Regions from separate parts of the Anaerosalibacter massiliensis genome, predicted to be linked through region 1. Evidence: a T-box and tRNA genes for the amino acid it is inferred to sense, from the RefSeq annotation. Region 1 holds a T-box; the other holds one or more tRNA genes.
What was found. The T-box of region 1 lies ahead of argS (arginine--tRNA ligase). A T-box ahead of a tRNA ligase gene usually reads a tRNA of that ligase, here a tRNA-Arg.
Positions count from the first base shown of each region.

Region 2: it has a tRNA-Arg gene. The T-box ahead of argS (arginine--tRNA ligase) is inferred to sense a tRNA for this amino acid. The anticodon was not compared.

Region 1 covers NZ_JANJZL010000014.1:1,097-10,891, reverse strand. The annotation lists gene NSA23_RS14175 (U32 family peptidase) at 1-877, shown strand, start outside; gene NSA23_RS14170 (endonuclease MutS2) at 917-3,295, shown strand; T-box leader at 3,352-3,553, shown strand; gene argS (arginine--tRNA ligase) at 3,594-5,294, shown strand; gene NSA23_RS14160 (hypothetical protein) at 5,307-6,275, shown strand; gene NSA23_RS14155 (hypothetical protein) at 6,296-6,490, opposite strand; gene NSA23_RS14150 (B12-binding domain-containing radical SAM protein) at 6,669-8,435, shown strand; gene NSA23_RS14145 (hypothetical protein) at 8,450-9,208, shown strand; gene NSA23_RS14140 (tetratricopeptide repeat protein) at 9,222-9,795, shown strand, end outside.
Region 2 covers NZ_JANJZL010000005.1:144,496-152,992, forward strand. The annotation lists gene NSA23_RS09460 (DUF5685 family protein) at 85-987, shown strand; gene NSA23_RS16515 (J domain-containing protein) at 953-1,510, shown strand; gene NSA23_RS09470 (hypothetical protein) at 1,501-2,004, shown strand; gene NSA23_RS09475 (sodium-dependent transporter) at 2,031-3,419, opposite strand; gene NSA23_RS09480 (DUF2935 domain-containing protein) at 3,738-4,655, shown strand; tRNA gene NSA23_RS09485 (tRNA-Ser) at 4,688-4,778, opposite strand; gene tadA (tRNA adenosine(34) deaminase TadA) at 4,783-5,232, opposite strand; tRNA gene NSA23_RS09495 (tRNA-Arg) at 5,263-5,339, opposite strand; gene NSA23_RS09500 (D-alanyl-D-alanine carboxypeptidase family protein) at 5,419-6,621, opposite strand; gene NSA23_RS09505 (M1 family metallopeptidase) at 6,652-8,154, opposite strand; gene serS (serine--tRNA ligase) at 8,271-8,497, opposite strand, start outside.

The sequences.
Region 1 (9,795 bases):
GAAATTGAATAAAAAGGAAGAAGAAGAGAAAATAAGTAAGAAATTAAATATCAAAGTGAAAAGTATTTCACAATTTGAATCTTTAGATTTAGAAAAATTAGATAGAGTATATTTAGATTTCAATGAAGATATATTAAATTCTGTTAAGGAAGCAAATAAAAAAGGGAAAGAAGTATATATATCTACTGGCAAAATACTTGGTATGAAAGAATTAAAGGATTTGGAAAATAAACTGGAATTAGTTATAGATTATATAGATGGAGTATCTGTGTCTAATTTAGGAACTCTTCAATTTATAAAAGATAAATTTGATTTAAATATTCATGGAGATATAGGATTAAACATATTTAATAGCTTTGCTTCAAAGTTTTTATGTGAAATAGGACTGAATAGTATTTCATTGTCTCCTGAATTAAATCTAAATCAGATAGAAGAGGTATGTAGAAAAGGGAACATAAGCTATGAAACTATTGGATATGGATATTTACCTATTATGGTTCTTAAATATTGTCCTATGTCATTAGTAAAAGGTTGTGATAATAGTTTAAATTGCAACAAATGTTCCTTCAGAAAGGGATATGGATTGAAGGATAGAAAAAACAAGATATTTCCATTTTTAAGAGAGAATGAGACGACTACTTTGTACAATACTGTTCCTATTATGGTACTAGAAGAAATAGAGTCTATTTACAATAGTGGTGTAGATATGATAAGATTAGATTTTTCTTTTGAAGAAAAGGGAATTGATATTATTCAAAAAGCTTTTTATGACTATAAAAATGGAATGGTAGATAGGGAAGAAATAAAGGAAGTAGTAAATTCTTATAAAGAAAGAACTGGAATAACTAGAGGTCATTATTTTAGAGGAGTTTTATAATTTTTATACAAACTTCTAAGTTTTGAGGTGATAAATTTTATGAATGAACGAACGCTGAAAGTATTAGAATACTATAAGATAATTGATAAATTAAAAGATAAAACAGAATCACATTTAGGAAGAAATATGGTAGAAAACCTAAGACCTTCTACTGATATTGAAGAAGTAAAATATATGCAAAGAGAAACTAGTGAAGCTGTAGCTCTTCTTATAAAAAAAGGAGAACCTCCACTATATGGAATAAAAGATTTAATGGTAGAAATTAAAAGAGCAGAAATGGGTGGCTCTCTTAGCCCGGGAAGTTTATTAAAAGTTTCAGATTCTTTAAGGGTATCTAGAAATCTTAAGAACTATATAAAGAAAACTAGAGAAGATAAGGATTCTAATTATCCAATTTTAGAGGGACTTATAGATTCATTAAGAATGTTTAAAAGGATAGAAGATAGTATAAACAATGCCATAATAAGTGAAGAAGAAATTTCTGATAATGCTAGTGCCAATCTTAAAAATATTAGAAGGCAGATAAATGTAAAAAATGGATCTATAAGGAATAAATTAAATTCTATAGTTAATTCTTCAACCCACAAAAAATATTTGCAGGATGCTATTGTAACCATTAGAGATGGACGATATGTGGTGCCTGTAAAACAAGAGTACAGGGCTAAATTTCCAGGACTAGTACATGACCAATCTTCTAGTGGAGCTACATTATTTATAGAACCTATAGCGGTTGTAGAATTGAACAATGAGTTAAAAGAGTTGCAGATAAAAGAGAAAAAGGAAATAGAAAAAATACTTCTAAAATTAACAGAGCTTGTAGCAGAAGAAAGTCAAAGTATTAGACAAAATCAAAAGATATTAGAAAAAGTAGATTTTATATTTTCAAAGGGAAAATTAGCTCTAGATATGAAAGCTTCAGAACCTATGTTAAATAAAGATGGTTATATAAATATAAAAAAGGGAAGACATCCTCTTTTAAAAGTAGAAGAAGTAGTTCCTATAGATATATATATTGGAAAGGATTTTAATACTCTAGTTATTACTGGTCCTAATACTGGAGGTAAGACTGTAACTTTAAAAACTACAGGTTTATTAACTCTAATGGCTCAATCAGGTCTTCATATACCTGCTGACTATAATTCGGAAATAGCTATATTCAATCATGTTTTTTCTGATATAGGTGATGAACAGAGCATTGAACAAAGTTTAAGCACATTTTCTTCTCATATGACTAATATAATTAATATACTAGAAAATATTAATGATAATAGTCTGGTGTTATTTGACGAATTAGGTGCAGGAACAGATCCAACAGAAGGAGCAGCTTTAGCGATGTCTATTTTAGACTATTTACATGGAATGAATATAAGAACTATAGCTACTACCCATTATAGTGAACTTAAAATTTATGCACTTACTAAAGAAGGAGTAAAAAATGCTTCTGTTGAATTTGACCTAGAAACGCTAAGTCCAACCTATAGACTTTCAATTGGAGTTCCTGGAAAGTCTAACGCTTTTGAAATATCTAAACGTCTTGGTTTAGATAATTATATAATAGATCATGCTAGAACCCTTATATCAAAAGAAAATGTAGAATTTGAAGATGTGCTTCAAACTATAGAAGAGGATAGAAAAATAGTAGAAGCCAATAAGATGGAAACTGAAAGATTAAAGCAGGAGATAAAAAGATTAAGAGAAGAATCAGATAGGGAAAAAGAAAAGATATCTGAAAGAAGAGAAAAGATAATTAGAAATGCAAAAGAAGAAGCAAGGGGCATTTTAAAAAGTGCAAAAGAAGAATCTGATACCATTGTATCGGATTTGAGAAAAATTTCATCAGATATAGAAAAAGAAAAGAATAGAAAAATACAAGAAGCACAAAATAAATTGAAAGAAAGTTTAGGAGATGTAGAGGGAGATTTGTCCAGTAGTGTATTAAATGTGAAAAGTAATAAACCACCTAAAAATTTAAAAATTGGAGAAACAGTAGAAGTTTTATCTTTAGAACAACAGGGAACAGTATTATCTACTCCAGATGAAAATGGAAATGTAAATATTCAGGTGGGAATAATGAAAGTAAATGTTCATATATCTACATTGAAAAGAGCTAAACATAAGAAAGTGGATCAATCTCAAATCAGTGCAAAAAATATAATTAAATCTAAAGCAAGAACTGTTAGTAAAGAATTGGATTTAAGGGGAGAAAGACTAGATGAGGCTCTTTTGGATATGGATAAATATTTAGATGATGCGTATATAGCTGGTCTAAAAGAAGTAATAATAATACATGGGAAAGGTACAGGAGTCTTAAGAGAGGGAATATCTAGTCTTTTAAAAAGTCATAGACATGTAAAATCATATAGATTAGGTAATTATGGTGAAGGTGGTACTGGAGTAACAGTAGTTGAATTAAAATGATTTCTTGAAATTTTAAGTATTATATTATATATTAATAATTAAACAAATTAATAAAGGAAAATTCTATGAAGAGGAGAGTAGAATATAATTTTGTTAAAGAGAACTAGGGATGGTGGGAGCTTAGTACAAATTTATATTTGAAAAGAACCTTGGAGAATACATCTGAAATGAGTAGGATGATACGTTTATAGCGTTATGAAAACAAGTGGGCAATTTGCCAATAAGAGTGGTAACACGGAGTTAACCTTCGTCTCTATATAGAGACGAAGGTTTTTTAAATATGAAGGGAGGATTTAATATGATTAATTTTAAAAATGAAGTAGCAAAATTAATTTCAGAATTAGATAATAATCTAGACAGAAAAGAAATAATGTCCCTAATTGAAGTACCTCCATCCTATGAAATGGGAGATTATGCTTTTCCATGTTTCAAGTTGGCTAAGGTATTTAGGAAAGCACCGAATCTTATTGCAGAGGATATAGTTTGCAAGATAGGAGAAAATGATTATTTTGATAAGATAGAAAGTAAAGGGCCTTATGTAAACTTTTTTATTGATAGGACAATTTTTACAGAAACTGTCCTTAAAGAAATAAAGAATAAAAAAGAAAACTATGGTTCTTCAGATATAGGTAAAGAAAAAACTGTTATAGTAGAATATTCATCACCTAATATAGCTAAACCTTTCCATATTGGTCATATAAGGACTACAATTATAGGTCATGCTCTTTATAGAATATATAGTTTCTTAGGATATGATACAGTGGCCATAAATCACTTAGGAGATTATGGAACTCAATTTGGAAAACTAATTGTGGCTTATAAAAAATGGGGCGATAGGACTACTGTAGAGAAAGATCCTATTAATGAACTATTAAAATTATATGTTAAATTTCATGAGGAAGCAGAGAAAGAAGTTAACCTTGATGATGAAGCTAGAAGATGGTTTAAGAAATTAGAAGATGGTGATGAAGAGGCATTTGAACTATGGAAATGGATGAGAGATATAAGCTTAAGAGAATTCAATAAAGTATATGATATGTTAGGAATTGAATTTGATTCTTTTACAGGAGAGAGTTTCTATTCAGATAAAATGCCAAAAGTAGTTGAAGATCTTCAGGATAAAGGTCTTTTAATTAAATCACAAGGCGCTGATATAGTAGATTTAGAACCTTTTAATATGCCACCAGCTTTAATAAGGAAAAGTGATGGCTCTACATTATATATAACTAGAGATATAGCTGCAGCTATTTATAGAAAGGAACATTATGATTTTTATAAAAATATTTATGTAGTAGGTTCAGAGCAAAATCTTCATTTTAAACAATGGAGGAAAATTATAGATTTAATGGGATATGATTGGGCAGATGATTGTATACATGTAACCTTTGGAATGGTAAGTTTAGAAGATGGTACTTTGTCCACTAGAAAAGGCAAAGTAGTCTTCTTAGAAGATGTATTTAAGAAAGCAGTAGAAAAAACGAGAGATATTATAGAAGAAAGAAATCCAAATTTAGAAAATAAAGAAGAAGTAGCAAAACAGGTAGGTATAGGGGCTATTGTATTTCAAGAATTATTTAATGGTAGAATAAAAGATTATACTTTCTCATGGGATAAAACTTTAAGCTTTGAAGGGGAGACAGGTCCCTATGTTCAATATGCCCATGCTAGGGCAAATAGCTTATTGGAAAAAGGAAATTTTTTGGTAGAAGATGAAATTGACTATTCATTATTAAAAAGGGATGAAGAAATAGATATTATAAGGCTTTTATATGATTTTCCTAATGTAATAATAGATAGTGCAGAAAAAAATGAACCATCTTTCATAACAAGACATATAGCAGAAATTGCAAAGTCATTCAATAGATTTTATCACAATTGTCCAATACTTAATGAAGAAGAAAGTCTAAGAAAATCAAGACTTCACTTAGTCTACGCCACAAAATTAGTAATAAATACAGGGCTTTCGTTATTAGGAATAGAAGCTCCTAACAAAATGTAAAGGAGAATACGAATGGAAGAAAAGAAGGTTATAAACTTTCTTTTAAATATATTTAATATGATTGATGAAGATGAAGAAAAAAAATATATATCAGAAATAACAGTTTTAACTATAAAAAGTCTTATGCCATCAAAAAAAGTAGTAGGAACTAAAGTAGATTATAAAAGATTTCATGAAGAAATGAGACTTTGGTATTATTATAGAAATGGAGAAAACCCATCTATCTTAAATAGTATAGAATTATCTGATACAGATATATATTTGAATGGTATAGATTATAGCCTTTATATTAGATTGGCTCCTATAGTATTTTCTAATAGCCAATGGGAGATTATTAAGAATGAAGTATTGAAAAATATATTATATACTACAGGTAATATAAAGATGATATTAGAGGGAGTATTATTATCTAAAATATTATTTTTAACAGCAAATAATAGTGAAGATATTGTTTTGGAATTGAAAGATGAGATAATATCTTTTTCTCAAGTGGATTTTTTAGATAGATACTCTAGATTTTTCAGAGTGCCGCCAGATGAATATTATAAAAAATTTGCTATAGACTTTGAGAGAAACAGAATAGAAATAATAAATTTACTTAATGGCATATCTTCAAATAGTTTTAATATTTTAGAAGAAGCCTTATTAGTAATTAAAGAAAATACTATAGAAGATAAATTTCATATTTTTTCTAAAGGATTATATTTTATGAAAAACAATATTTATATTGACAGCAAAGAAAGTTTAAAATTTCAACAAGATTTATGTCACTATATTTGGAGTTTAAATAAAGGAAGGATTGATCCTAAACTTTTAAGTATTGAAAAATATTATTTACCAGATATATTTTCATTTAATGAAGGTGAGGAATTCTTTCATTCTTTACTAAATAGATGTAAGGTTCTTAAAAAAGAAAAAATATCAGGAAAAATGAAAGTTTATATTTCCACAAAATCAGGCATATATATATTTAAAAAATAAAGACCCTCTATTATGAGGGTCTATTTTTCTAAATAGTTTAGGAATTCTTCTTCACTACTGTCTGCAAGTAAACTTAGTTCCTTTATTATATTATTTTTTAAAGTTAAAAAATCTGTTTGATTAGTTTTTTCTCCAGTATATTCAAGTGCTTCAAGAATTATTAACATATCTTTTTTAGACATTTCGGCAATAGAAATTTTATCAAATTCGTGCATATAGTTCATTCCTCCCCTAAATATTAATCATACTCTTCCTAATTAAGTAATATTCTATATAGTTTAACAAAATCCTTTTTTATAGTAAAAAAAGCTACAAAATGCTTTTATTTTTATAAATAGTTTTAAAGGTCTTGTGCTATAATGTAATTAATCAAAAGAAAAGGAAGGATAGATAATGAAAACAATAATAACTACTTTGAATTCTAAATTTATACACTCGTCATTATCCGTTAGATACTTAAAAAGCATATGTAGGGATATTCCAAATATAGAGGTGTATGAGTTTACAATAAATCAAAATAAAGATTATATAGCTGGGGAAATTTATAAAACAAAACCAGATATTGTAGCTTTTTCTTGTTATATTTGGAATCTAGAAGAAACTTTAAATATATGTGAAGTACTGAAAATTGTAAATCCTAGCATAAAGATAGTACTAGGAGGCCCAGAAGTTTCCTTTGACGGAGAGAATATACTTAAAAAATATAGTTTTATAGATTTTATAATATATGGAGAGGGAGAGCTAACTTTTAGGGAACTTATTATTAGGCTTATAGATAAAAAAGAGAAGTATATGGATATAAAAGGTTTAATATATAGGGAAAAGGAGAAAGTAATAATAAATGAGCCTAGACCTCTAATTAAAAATTTAGATACAATTCCTTCACCATATGAAGAATTGTCTGGATTAAAAAATAAAATAGTATACTATGAAAGCTCAAGAGGATGCCCTTTTAACTGCCAGTTCTGTCTTTCTTCAACTATAAAAGGAGTAAGATTTTTTAGTTTAGATAGGGTAAAAGAAGATTTAGGAAAACTCATAGATGCCAAGGTAAGACAAGTTAAATTTGTAGATAGAACTTTTAATACTAAAAAAGAATATGCAATGGAAATAATGAAATTTATTATGGATAAAGATCCTAAAAATATGAATTTTCATTTTGAAGTAACAGCCCATTTATTAGATAAAGAAATGTTAGATTTTTTAAGTAAAGCTAAAGAAGGACTTTTCCAATTTGAAATTGGAATCCAATCAACAAATCCAGAAACTATAAAGGCAATAGGTAGGACTACGGATATAGAAAAGGCAAAAGAAGTAACTAAAATTATAAAAAGCTATAAAAACATACATCAACATTTAGATTTGATTGCAGGTCTTCCGTATGAAGACTATAATACTTTTAGAGATTCTTTTAATGAGATATATGAATTAAGGCCAGAAAAACTTCAGTTAGGGTTTTTAAAACTGCTTAAAGGATCTGGTTTAAGAAAAAATAAAGAGAAATATGGATTTAAATTTTTGGATAGACCTCCTTATGAGGTTTTAGCAACAGAATATATTTCTTATGATGAAATGCTAAAACTAAAGACGATAGAAGATTTGTTAGAAAAATACGGAAATGAAAGTAGTTTTGAAAATTCACTTCAGTATATTATAAAAAATTATTATGATAGTCCTTTTTGTTTTTATGAAAAATTTGCTTGTTATTGGGAAGAAAAAGAATATCATAAATTATCTCATAGTAAAAAAAAGCTTTATAAAATATTATATGAATTTTATAAGGATGTAGTTAGAAAGAATTTAAATATATTTAATGAAATATTAAAATTTGATTATATTACAAATAATGTGGATTTTAATATTCCTAATTATATAAATAGAGTAGATGTAGATAAATTAAGAAGTGAAAGACATGATTTTTTACAGAACTATGAGAATTTATTAGAGTATCTACCTAGTTATAAAAATATATCTCCAAGAAAAATTATTAATGAAGTACATTTTGAGACATTTAATTTTAATATTATTGACTTTATTGATAACAATTATAGAGTTAAAGAATTAAGGAAAATGAAAACAACTTTATTATTTATTTATAAAAATAATAAAGCTTTAAATAAATGTGAAGTAAGAGATGTTACAGATAAATTTAATTCATAGAAGGAGGAATAATATTGGACTTATTTAGGGACATATTTCTTATAAATTTATCAGCATCAAAAAAGGCTTCTAAAGGGTTTTATAAAAACTGGCTTATTGTATTTACAGGGCTTGCATATACTTTTTTGAATATAATAATTTTTAGCATTACTGGTTTATTATTTAAAGGTGTATTAAGCATGTTAGCTGGGATTATAGTAGCTATAGTAACTAGTAGTTTAATTTCTAACTACTTTTATCTTTTATACAATGTAATTAAATATAATAAATTTACTTTCCAAGATTTTAAAGATGGATTTGGCCATTTTCTTTGGAAAGTATATGGAATATTTTTTATAGCATGGTTGGTAAGTTTTTTATTAGGGGGATTAAGGGGAATATTATCTGGTTCAGTTAGTAGATTAAATGCAATCATCAATATTTTAATACTAGTAATATTTAATCCATTACCAGAAATAATCTATCAAAAATCTTTATCTCCATGGGAATCTATAGTTTATTCTTTTGAATTTATGAAAGAAAATTGGGCTAATTGGTTATTACCAAATGTAATATTCTTTTTTATAATGTATAAGTTTACTGGAAATGCATTAACAGATATATTTACAACTCATTTAAACTATAATTTAGATATTAGCATTTTGGGATTATTAAAATATCTATTGGGACAAGTGCTATTTTCCTTTATAATGATATATAGAGGTTTCTTATTTGAGATTTTGAGTACTAGCACTAGGAGAAAAAGATTTTATATGAAAAAATTTTATGATTAGTAGGTGATAAATTATGGAATTAAATGATTATTTTAAAGAAAAAACTGAAAATCTGTCTTTTATTGAGTTGAAGGCAAATTCTTATATAGAAATAAATGATTATAAAATTAAAGATTATATACCATTACCAATTATTACAGATACCCTTATTGATGAAATCAAAGCTGGAGAAATGGATGAAGATATAAAGGTTTCCAATTTGATTGAAGGTATAATATATACTTTAGGGGTAGATCCACAGTTTAAATATGTAAATGAATATAAAGATATACTTTTTGCTTATAATTCTAGAATTAAAGAATATATATTCCATATTGGCGTAAAAAATTTAATGGAAGAAAAAATAGATAAAGCTATGATTTGTTTTAGAGCATTATTAATCATTGATAAAGATAATGTAGAGGGATTATTTAACTATGGAATTTCTTTAGAAGAAAAAGCTAAAGAATTTTTCAAATTAGAAAATAAAGAGAAAGGAGATGTATTTTTAAAAGAAGCAGTTAAAAGAGTAGAAACAATACTAGATATTTCACCAGAATATTCTTTAGCATATTATAAATTAGGATATTATTATAAATATTATGGAC
Region 2 (8,497 bases), on a different contig from region 1:
TTTTCAGTCAAATATTTGTTTCTAATTGAATCAGATTTTTTAGTATGATATATTATGACTGAAAGTAAACTTAAGGAGAATATTATGTTTGGTTATGTCATCCCCTATAAAATGGAACTGAAAATAAAAGATTATGAAAAGATCAAAGCTTATTATTGTGGACTTTGTAGAAATATAAAGTATAATTTTGGAAATGTTCCTAGAATTACATTAAATTATGATACAACTTTTCTAGCTATATTATTAGATTCTTTCAATGGCAATGAAGAAAAATATATAAAAAGAAATTGTATACTCCATCCAATTAAGAAAAGAATATTTTTAGTAGATAATGAGCCTTTAAGATATGCTTCTTATTTGAATATTATTTTAACTTATCATAAATTATTGGATGATGTTATAGATGACAAAACTATTAGAAGTAGAGTTTTTTCATCTATATTTAAAACTTATTTAAATAAAATACCCGAAAATTTTCAACAAATTGAGAATAATATAAAAGAAAATCTAAATAAACTTTATTATCTTGAAAAAAGTAAAAATATAGATAGCCTAGATGAATTAAGTCATCCTTTTGGTGAATTAACAGCCTATACTATACTATCTTATATAAATAATAAAGAATATGATGAATCATTATACCATTTAGGATATAATCTCGGAAAATGGATTTATATAATAGATGCTTATGATGATTTAGAAAAGGATATAAAAAATAATGAATTTAATGGAATAAATTTAATTTTAAATAAAAAAAATATACCTTATAAGGATTTTGTAAAAAGTACAAATAAAAGAATACATTTCATTTTAACTTCCTATGCTAGAGAATGTAGCAGAGCATTTGAAAAATTGCCTATAGAAAAAAATAGGGATATATTATTTAATGTTTTTAATTTTGGACTTCTAGCACAGATAGAAAAAGTGTTTGAAACTAAGGAGATGAAAACAAATGAAAGATCCTTACGAAATATTGGAAATAAATAAAAATGCAACAGAAAGTGAAATAAAACAGGCTTATAAAAAACTTGTAAAAAAATACCACCCAGATAAATTCATAGACAATCCTTTAAGAGAGTTAGCTGAGGAGAAATTAAAAGAAATAAATGATGCCTATAATTTTCTTATGAGCAATAGAAATAATAATTTTTCAGAGGAAGAATTATTATATAGTGCAAGAATTGATATTCAGAATGGAAACTTAGCTGAAGCTGAAAGAAAATTAAATATGGTAAATAAAAAAACAGGAGAATGGTATTTCTTAATGGGAATATTAAACCAGAATAGAGGATGGTATGATGCAGCCTATAGTAATTTAGAAACAGCTTGTTCTATGAATCCTGGAAATAGAGAATATAATAATGCTTTCAATTCCCTATTTAGAAGAAATGATAACTACAGAAAACCTTATAATAATAGAGATCATAATATATGTAATATTTGTGCAACCCTTTATTGTTTAGATTGTCTATGTGAGTGTATGGGGGGAGACTTTATATCATGTATTTAAATAATAAAAGTAAGGCTATAGCATATGGTGGCCTCCTTACAGCATTAAGTATCATTTTTATTTATTTAAGTACTATTTTACCCTATAATAAATTGTTAATGCTTTTTTTATCTGCCTTAATAATTCCTATTGGATTAATATTAACTGGTACCAAAAATAGTTTATACATATATATTGCTTCTTCTATTTTATCTACAGTGCTATTAGGAATGAGAGGAAATATACTATTTTATATATTATTTTTTGGTCCCTATGGAATAATAAAGAATCTTATAGAAAAAACTAATAATATTTTAATAGAGATTGTCTTAAAGTTAATATACTTTAATATTACATTCTTCTTGATTTATAAATTATATGAATTATTTATTGGCAATCCTATAAATACTAATATGTCTATGAAAAATTTAATAATATTTGTACAACCTATTTTTTTATTATTTGACTACTTTTTAACACTATATATAAATAAATTAAAAAAGTATAGGATTTAATCTAACCCTATACTTTTTTATGATTCTTATATTATTCCAATGCCAGCTAAAAATACTATTAGTATGAGAATGGGACAAATAAACTTTATAATAAAATAGTATACATCTATATAACTTGCTTTTATAATGCCATCATTCGTCAGTTGATTTTCTAAAGTCTTTTTGTTAAACTTCCAACCTACAAATATACAGCTAATAAGGGCTGCAATAGTTAAGAAATAATTTGCTGTTAAATAATCTAAAAAGTCAAATAAATTTCTGCCAAAAAATACTTCCCCAGATAAAGGACCATTAGAAAGTGACGCAAATACTCCTAATAAAGATATTAAAACAGTACTTAAGATAGAAGCCTTCTTCCTTTCCATATTAAAACACTCTATTACATAAGCAGTTACTACTTCCAATAAGGATATAGTACTTGTAAGAGCTGCTAAAGCTAACAATATGAAAAACATTGAAGAAAATATAGGACCTCCTGGCATCTTAGCAAATACATTTGGAAGTGTAATAAATACTAACCCTGGACCACTATTTGGAGCAATATCAAAAGCAAATACTGCTGGGAATATAGCTATTCCTACTAATAATGCTATTACAGTATCAGCTATAGCTACATTTAGAGATGTTTTACCTAATTTTTCACCTTTGCCTATATAAGAACCGTAAGTAATCATTATTCCCATTCCTAAACTCAATGAGAAAAACGAATGGCCTAATGCATCTAATATACTAGCTCCAGTAATCTTTGAAAAATCTGGCTTAAATAAAAACTCTAATCCTGCACTACCTCCTGGTAAGGTAATAGCCCTAATATCTAATATAATTATTATAACTAATAATAAGGGTATTAATATTTTTGAAATCTTTTCTATTCCCCCCTGAACACCTGCAGCTACTATAAATCCTGTTATAGCCATGAATATTAACTGACAAACTACAGGTTTTACTGGATGAGTTATAAAATCTACAAACATTGTTTCAATTTGTGTGACAGTCTTACCTGCAAACTGATTAGTAATAGATTTCCCTATATACTCTAAGGACCATCCTGCTATAACTCCATAAAAAGAAAGTATCATAAATGCTGCTAAAACTCCTAATATACCACTGATATACCATTTTCCATTGGGAGATAATTTTTTAAAAGAACCTATAGCATCTTTTTTACCCTCCCTGCCTACTACAAATTCGGACAACATCAATGGAATTCCTATTATTGCAACACAAATTAAATAAACTAAAATAAATGCTCCTCCACCATTCATCCCAGTAATATAAGGAAATCTCCATATATTACCTAGCCCTACTGCTGAACCTATAGCTGCTGCTAGTATACCAAAGCTTGTTGCAAAAGTTTCCCTACCACTGCTTTCAGGGCTTTTACCTAAATTTACTTTGTTTGAGTTCTGACTCATTTTTCTACCTCCTTGCTAAAAAGTTACAAAATTTTAATATTCTCTATGCAAATCATAGTACGAATTTTGGGAAAAGTCAAGAAATTATCTGAATTATCTAAATATTAACAATACATTTCTTGCTCTTTAGGTATTCATTCTCATGTATTTGTTTATAAATATTCAAAAATAGCCACTTTGTTTATACTTATTTATTGATAATTGTCTAACACTTTAAATGATGAGTTATTTTTGTTAGTTATTTAACATCCACTAAATCACCTTTTTTTAATAGCTTAATATAATAATATTAATATGTTATTAAAGGAGGAGATCTTTTTGTTGTCTAAAGAGGAATATATTAAACTTTCTTTAGAATACAATTTGTTTTTTGCAAGAATAATGAAAGAACATCTTATTTTTATTGAAGCTTCATTACCAATAAAAAATAGTAGATTAATACTAGATATTGATGACTTAAAAAAAGATTTTGAAAGTTTTTTGTTAGAAATTGTTTATTTAGCCAATAAACAAATAGGAGAAGATGTTCTATCTTCAAATGAATTAGTAACTCAATACACTTTAAATGCCGAATTACTTACAGAGTTTTATACTGGAGTATGTATAGATACAGATATTACAAAATTAGAGATGAATTTAGTTCCTAAATATAATAAAAATTATTCTCCAGAGCTTTATGAAAAGGTCTATAATTTAAATATGGAAGCTATAAATTTAGTAGATAATTTAATTCAATTACAAAGAGATTTAACAGACAGCGTTTTAGACTGTAAAATTTTTATAACTCTTTATCCTTTACTTTTAGAACATACCTTTGAAGAGGCAGAAGTTTATTTGAATATACTTGAAAAACTACAAAGCTTAGATGAAAGTATATTAGATAATAATATATTAAAAAAAGAAGTATTTTGGAATGAAATAATGGAAGAACACTCTATGTTTATAAGAGGATTACTTGATCCTACAGAAGGAAATTTAATAAATATTGCAAATGAATTTGCTGCACTATTTGAAGAGTTAACAATAGAAGCTAAAGAAGCTTTGGAAAATAACTCTCCTGCCGAAGAAATTACAGAAAAAAGTTTAGAAGCTACTGAGAAAATTAAAGATTTTAAATCAGAAGCTACAGAAGGTTTATTGAATTGCAATATAAGGTCTATAATAATACCTCTATTAGCTGATCATGTTTTAAGAGAAGCTTATTATTATTTAAGAATTTTAAAAAGCTCAAATTAATTCAATTTGAGCTTTTTAAATTTATATACTATTGGCGGAGAGAGAGGGATTTGAACCCTCGGTACAGTAAAACTGTACAATGGTTTTCGAGACCACCACCTTCAACCTCTCGGTCACCTCTCCATATTCATTTTTTCCTTAGTTTTTTAAAAAAATCTTTTAAAATTATTTTACACTCATCTTCCAATACTCCAAAAGTAGTATCTACCTTGTGATTAAAATTAGAATTGTGAAGTAAATCAATTACAGTACCACAACATCCCATCTTATAATCTTTTGTTCCAATAACTAATCTATCTATTCTAGAATTTAGTATAGCTCCTGCACACATAGGACAAGGTTCTAATGTTACATACATAGTACAATTTATAAGTCTCCAACCATTTAAATATTCACTAGCTCTTTTTATAGCAATTATCTCTGCATGAGCTGTGGGATCTTTTAAACTTTCTCTCATATTATATCCAGTAGCTATCACTTCATTTTTATGAACAATAATAGCTCCTACAGGCACTTCCAAAATATTAGAAGCTTTTTCAGCTTCTTTTAAAGCCAATGACATATATTTTTCATCCATATTTTTCACCTATATATTTAATTACAAAAATGGTGCACCCGAGAGGAGTCGAACCCCCGACACACGCCTTAGGAGGGCGCTGCTCTATCCTACTGAGCTACGGATGCACACTGTGTACTCATATATTTTACACTATTTTTATTGAAAAGTCAATGGACACAGAAGAACCGTCCCCTTGTGTTGCTGTTAGAAAACAGAATTCCAAATGTATGCTAAAAAACCTTTTATATTTCTGAAAGCTTTTATTAGAAAATTAGCCTCTCTTATATTCTTCCCTAAAACCAAATCAACTTCTTTCAATACTTTATCACTATTTTCACTATATAATATTACTTTTCCTATAGTATCTCCCTTTTTAAGAGGTAATTTAATATCATTGTCTATAACTACTTTTTTTAATGTATTATCATTCTTTTTTTCTAATACATATGTATCTTCTTTAGGAAATACTTCTACTTCTAATCTATTTCCATTAGGAATATGTATAACATCTACTGGAGAGTCCTTAGATAATACTAGATTTTTTTTGTAATTTATAAGCCCATAATTTAATAAATATTTGCTCATGTTTTTTCTGCCTTCTTCGCTTTTAGTTCCCATTACTATACCAATAAGTCTAGAATCTTCATCCTTAGCTTGTCCTTTTACATTAATTGTAGAAACCAGACAGTAACCCGCTCCATCAGTAAATCCTGTTTTGAGTCCATCTACTTCAGGTATTTCCTTCAACAATGGATTTGTATTTTTATTTACAAAATCCTCTCCTCTTATACTATCATCTATATCAATTTTTTCTTTTTTAGTTATTTCAAGTATTTGAGGATATTCTTTTAATATGTATCTGGAAAGTTCAAAAATATCTCTAACACTCATAGTATTATGCCCACTATTTTCAGGAAGACCGTTAGGGTTTAAAAATTTTGCATTTTCTAATCCTATTTCTTTTGCTTTTTGATTCATCTTTTTTACAAAGCTTGGTACATCTCCTGATACATGCTTAGCTAAAGCTACACAAGAATCATTAGCAGAAACTATCAACGTACTTTGAAGTAAAGTTTCTACTGAAAATTTTTCTCCTTCTTCTAACTCAAAAGTCGAACCTTTGATACTTGCCACTTCCTTATCTATAGTTATTTCATCTTTCATAGATATATTTCTATTTCTTATTTCATCCATTACTACAGTATAGGTCATAAGCTTTGTAATACTAGCTATCTCTAGTGGGGTATCTATATTGTATTCTTCCAGTATTCTGCCTTCTTCAAAATCTGCTAATAAATATGCTGAAACTCCTTCTTCAATACCTATTTTTCCAGCAAAAGATATTGAATTAATTAGAAAAATAAATACTAATAAAAAAAATGCTTGCCTTTTAAATTTAATTTTCATAATATCACCTTTATTTTAAAATTAGATATGCTATTCCCTTTTATAAAGCCATTTATATACTCTCTTTTCAAAACTAGTGCCTGTTACCTCTTCACAAACCTTTATAAAATCTTCAGTTTTAGCATTGTAAAATTTATGTTTATTATAATACTTATCCAGTATATCATATAGTGTTTCTTTGCCAAAGTCTTTTTTTATTTCATCTAAAAACATAGCACCCCTATAATAAACTAATGCTCCATAGTCATTCCAATTATTAAAATCTTCTAAGGATTTAACAACTACTTCTTCAAATTTGTAGGATTCTTGCATATAATCATAATAGTTTTTCATATCTTCATAATGTTCTTTCCCCATTTCTTCACCATATATTTCATCTAAATATACTATTTCAGAATAAGTTGTTAAGGATTCATCTAGCCATGCTTCTTCTACCTGATTGTTCCCTACTACTCCATACCACCACTGATGACCTGTTTCATGAGCTATTACCTTTTCTAAAAAATCCTTTTCAAACTCATTATAATACTCTCTCCCTATAAAAACCAAACCTGGATATTCCATACCTCCACTAAAATCTGTAGCTACTACAGAATAATTTCCATAAGGATATTTTCCAAACAATTTATTAAAAGTTCTAATAGAATTTTCCGAAACATCTCCTACAAACTTTTTAATATCTGAATCTCCCTCTAAAAAATAATTTTTTATTTTTATCCCTTCAACTTCTCTTTCTTCTACTGTAAAATATTCACTAGCTATCCAAGCAAAATCCCTTATAAGTTTCCCTTCAATATTATATGTCTTTTTATTCCCTTTGATTTTTTCATCTAATATATTTCCACTAGAAGCTACTATTATATTTCTAGGTACTGTTATTCTTACCTCATAATTACTTATATCACTATAAAAAGGATCTCCAATATTATAATAAGGATCTGTATTCCATCCGTTTTCATCATATACAGATACTATAGGGTACCAATTTCCAAAATTAAATGTATCTTCTCCATAGCCAAATCTATCTTGTGCTGAAGGAAGTTTGACCTTATACTCCAAATATATATCTAATTTTTCATTTGGTTTTAAAGCTGAATTAGGTTCTATCTTTAAAATAGTATCTCCATGTCCTTGTATCTCATAATTTACATCTTTTTTATTCACCATAACCTTATTTAAATCTATGAATCCAGGCTCATATTTTCCATTGTAAATCTTTTCAAAATCATCCTCTAAAAATGGGGCAGTTTCTTTTGATTTAAAAGCATTTGGATAAAGATGTATAAAAATATCTTTTAAATTACTATCTGTATTGTTTACATATGTAATCACCTGCTTTCCTGTGTAATTTTTTTCCCTTGGATTAAATTCTACCTCTATTTTATAATTATTTAATTTGTCTATTTTCAAATCATTATAATCATTTGTAATCAACGTTTCATGAGTAGAATTAGATACTAAGCAACCAGATAATATTATAGAAAGTGATAGTACAATTATTAAAAAACTAGATATTTTCCTTTTACTATACATAATTAACCTCCAAAATCCTATATTATTATATTATATTTTAAATCTAAATTTTTATTAATAAAAAATGACTGTCTAAAATAATTAAAATTATTTTAAGACAGTCACTAGTTGTTTTATTATTTAGTTATCCTTTCCATACCTCTCATATATGGTCTCAATACTTCTGGAATAAGTATTGAACCATCCTCTTGTTGATAATTCTCAACTAAGGCTGCAAATGTTCTTCCTACAGCAAGACCAGAACCATTTAATGTATGAGCATATTCTATTTTTTTGTTTTCTTTTCTTCTAAATCTAATATTTGCCCTTCTAGCCTGAAAATCCTCAAAATTACTACAAGAAG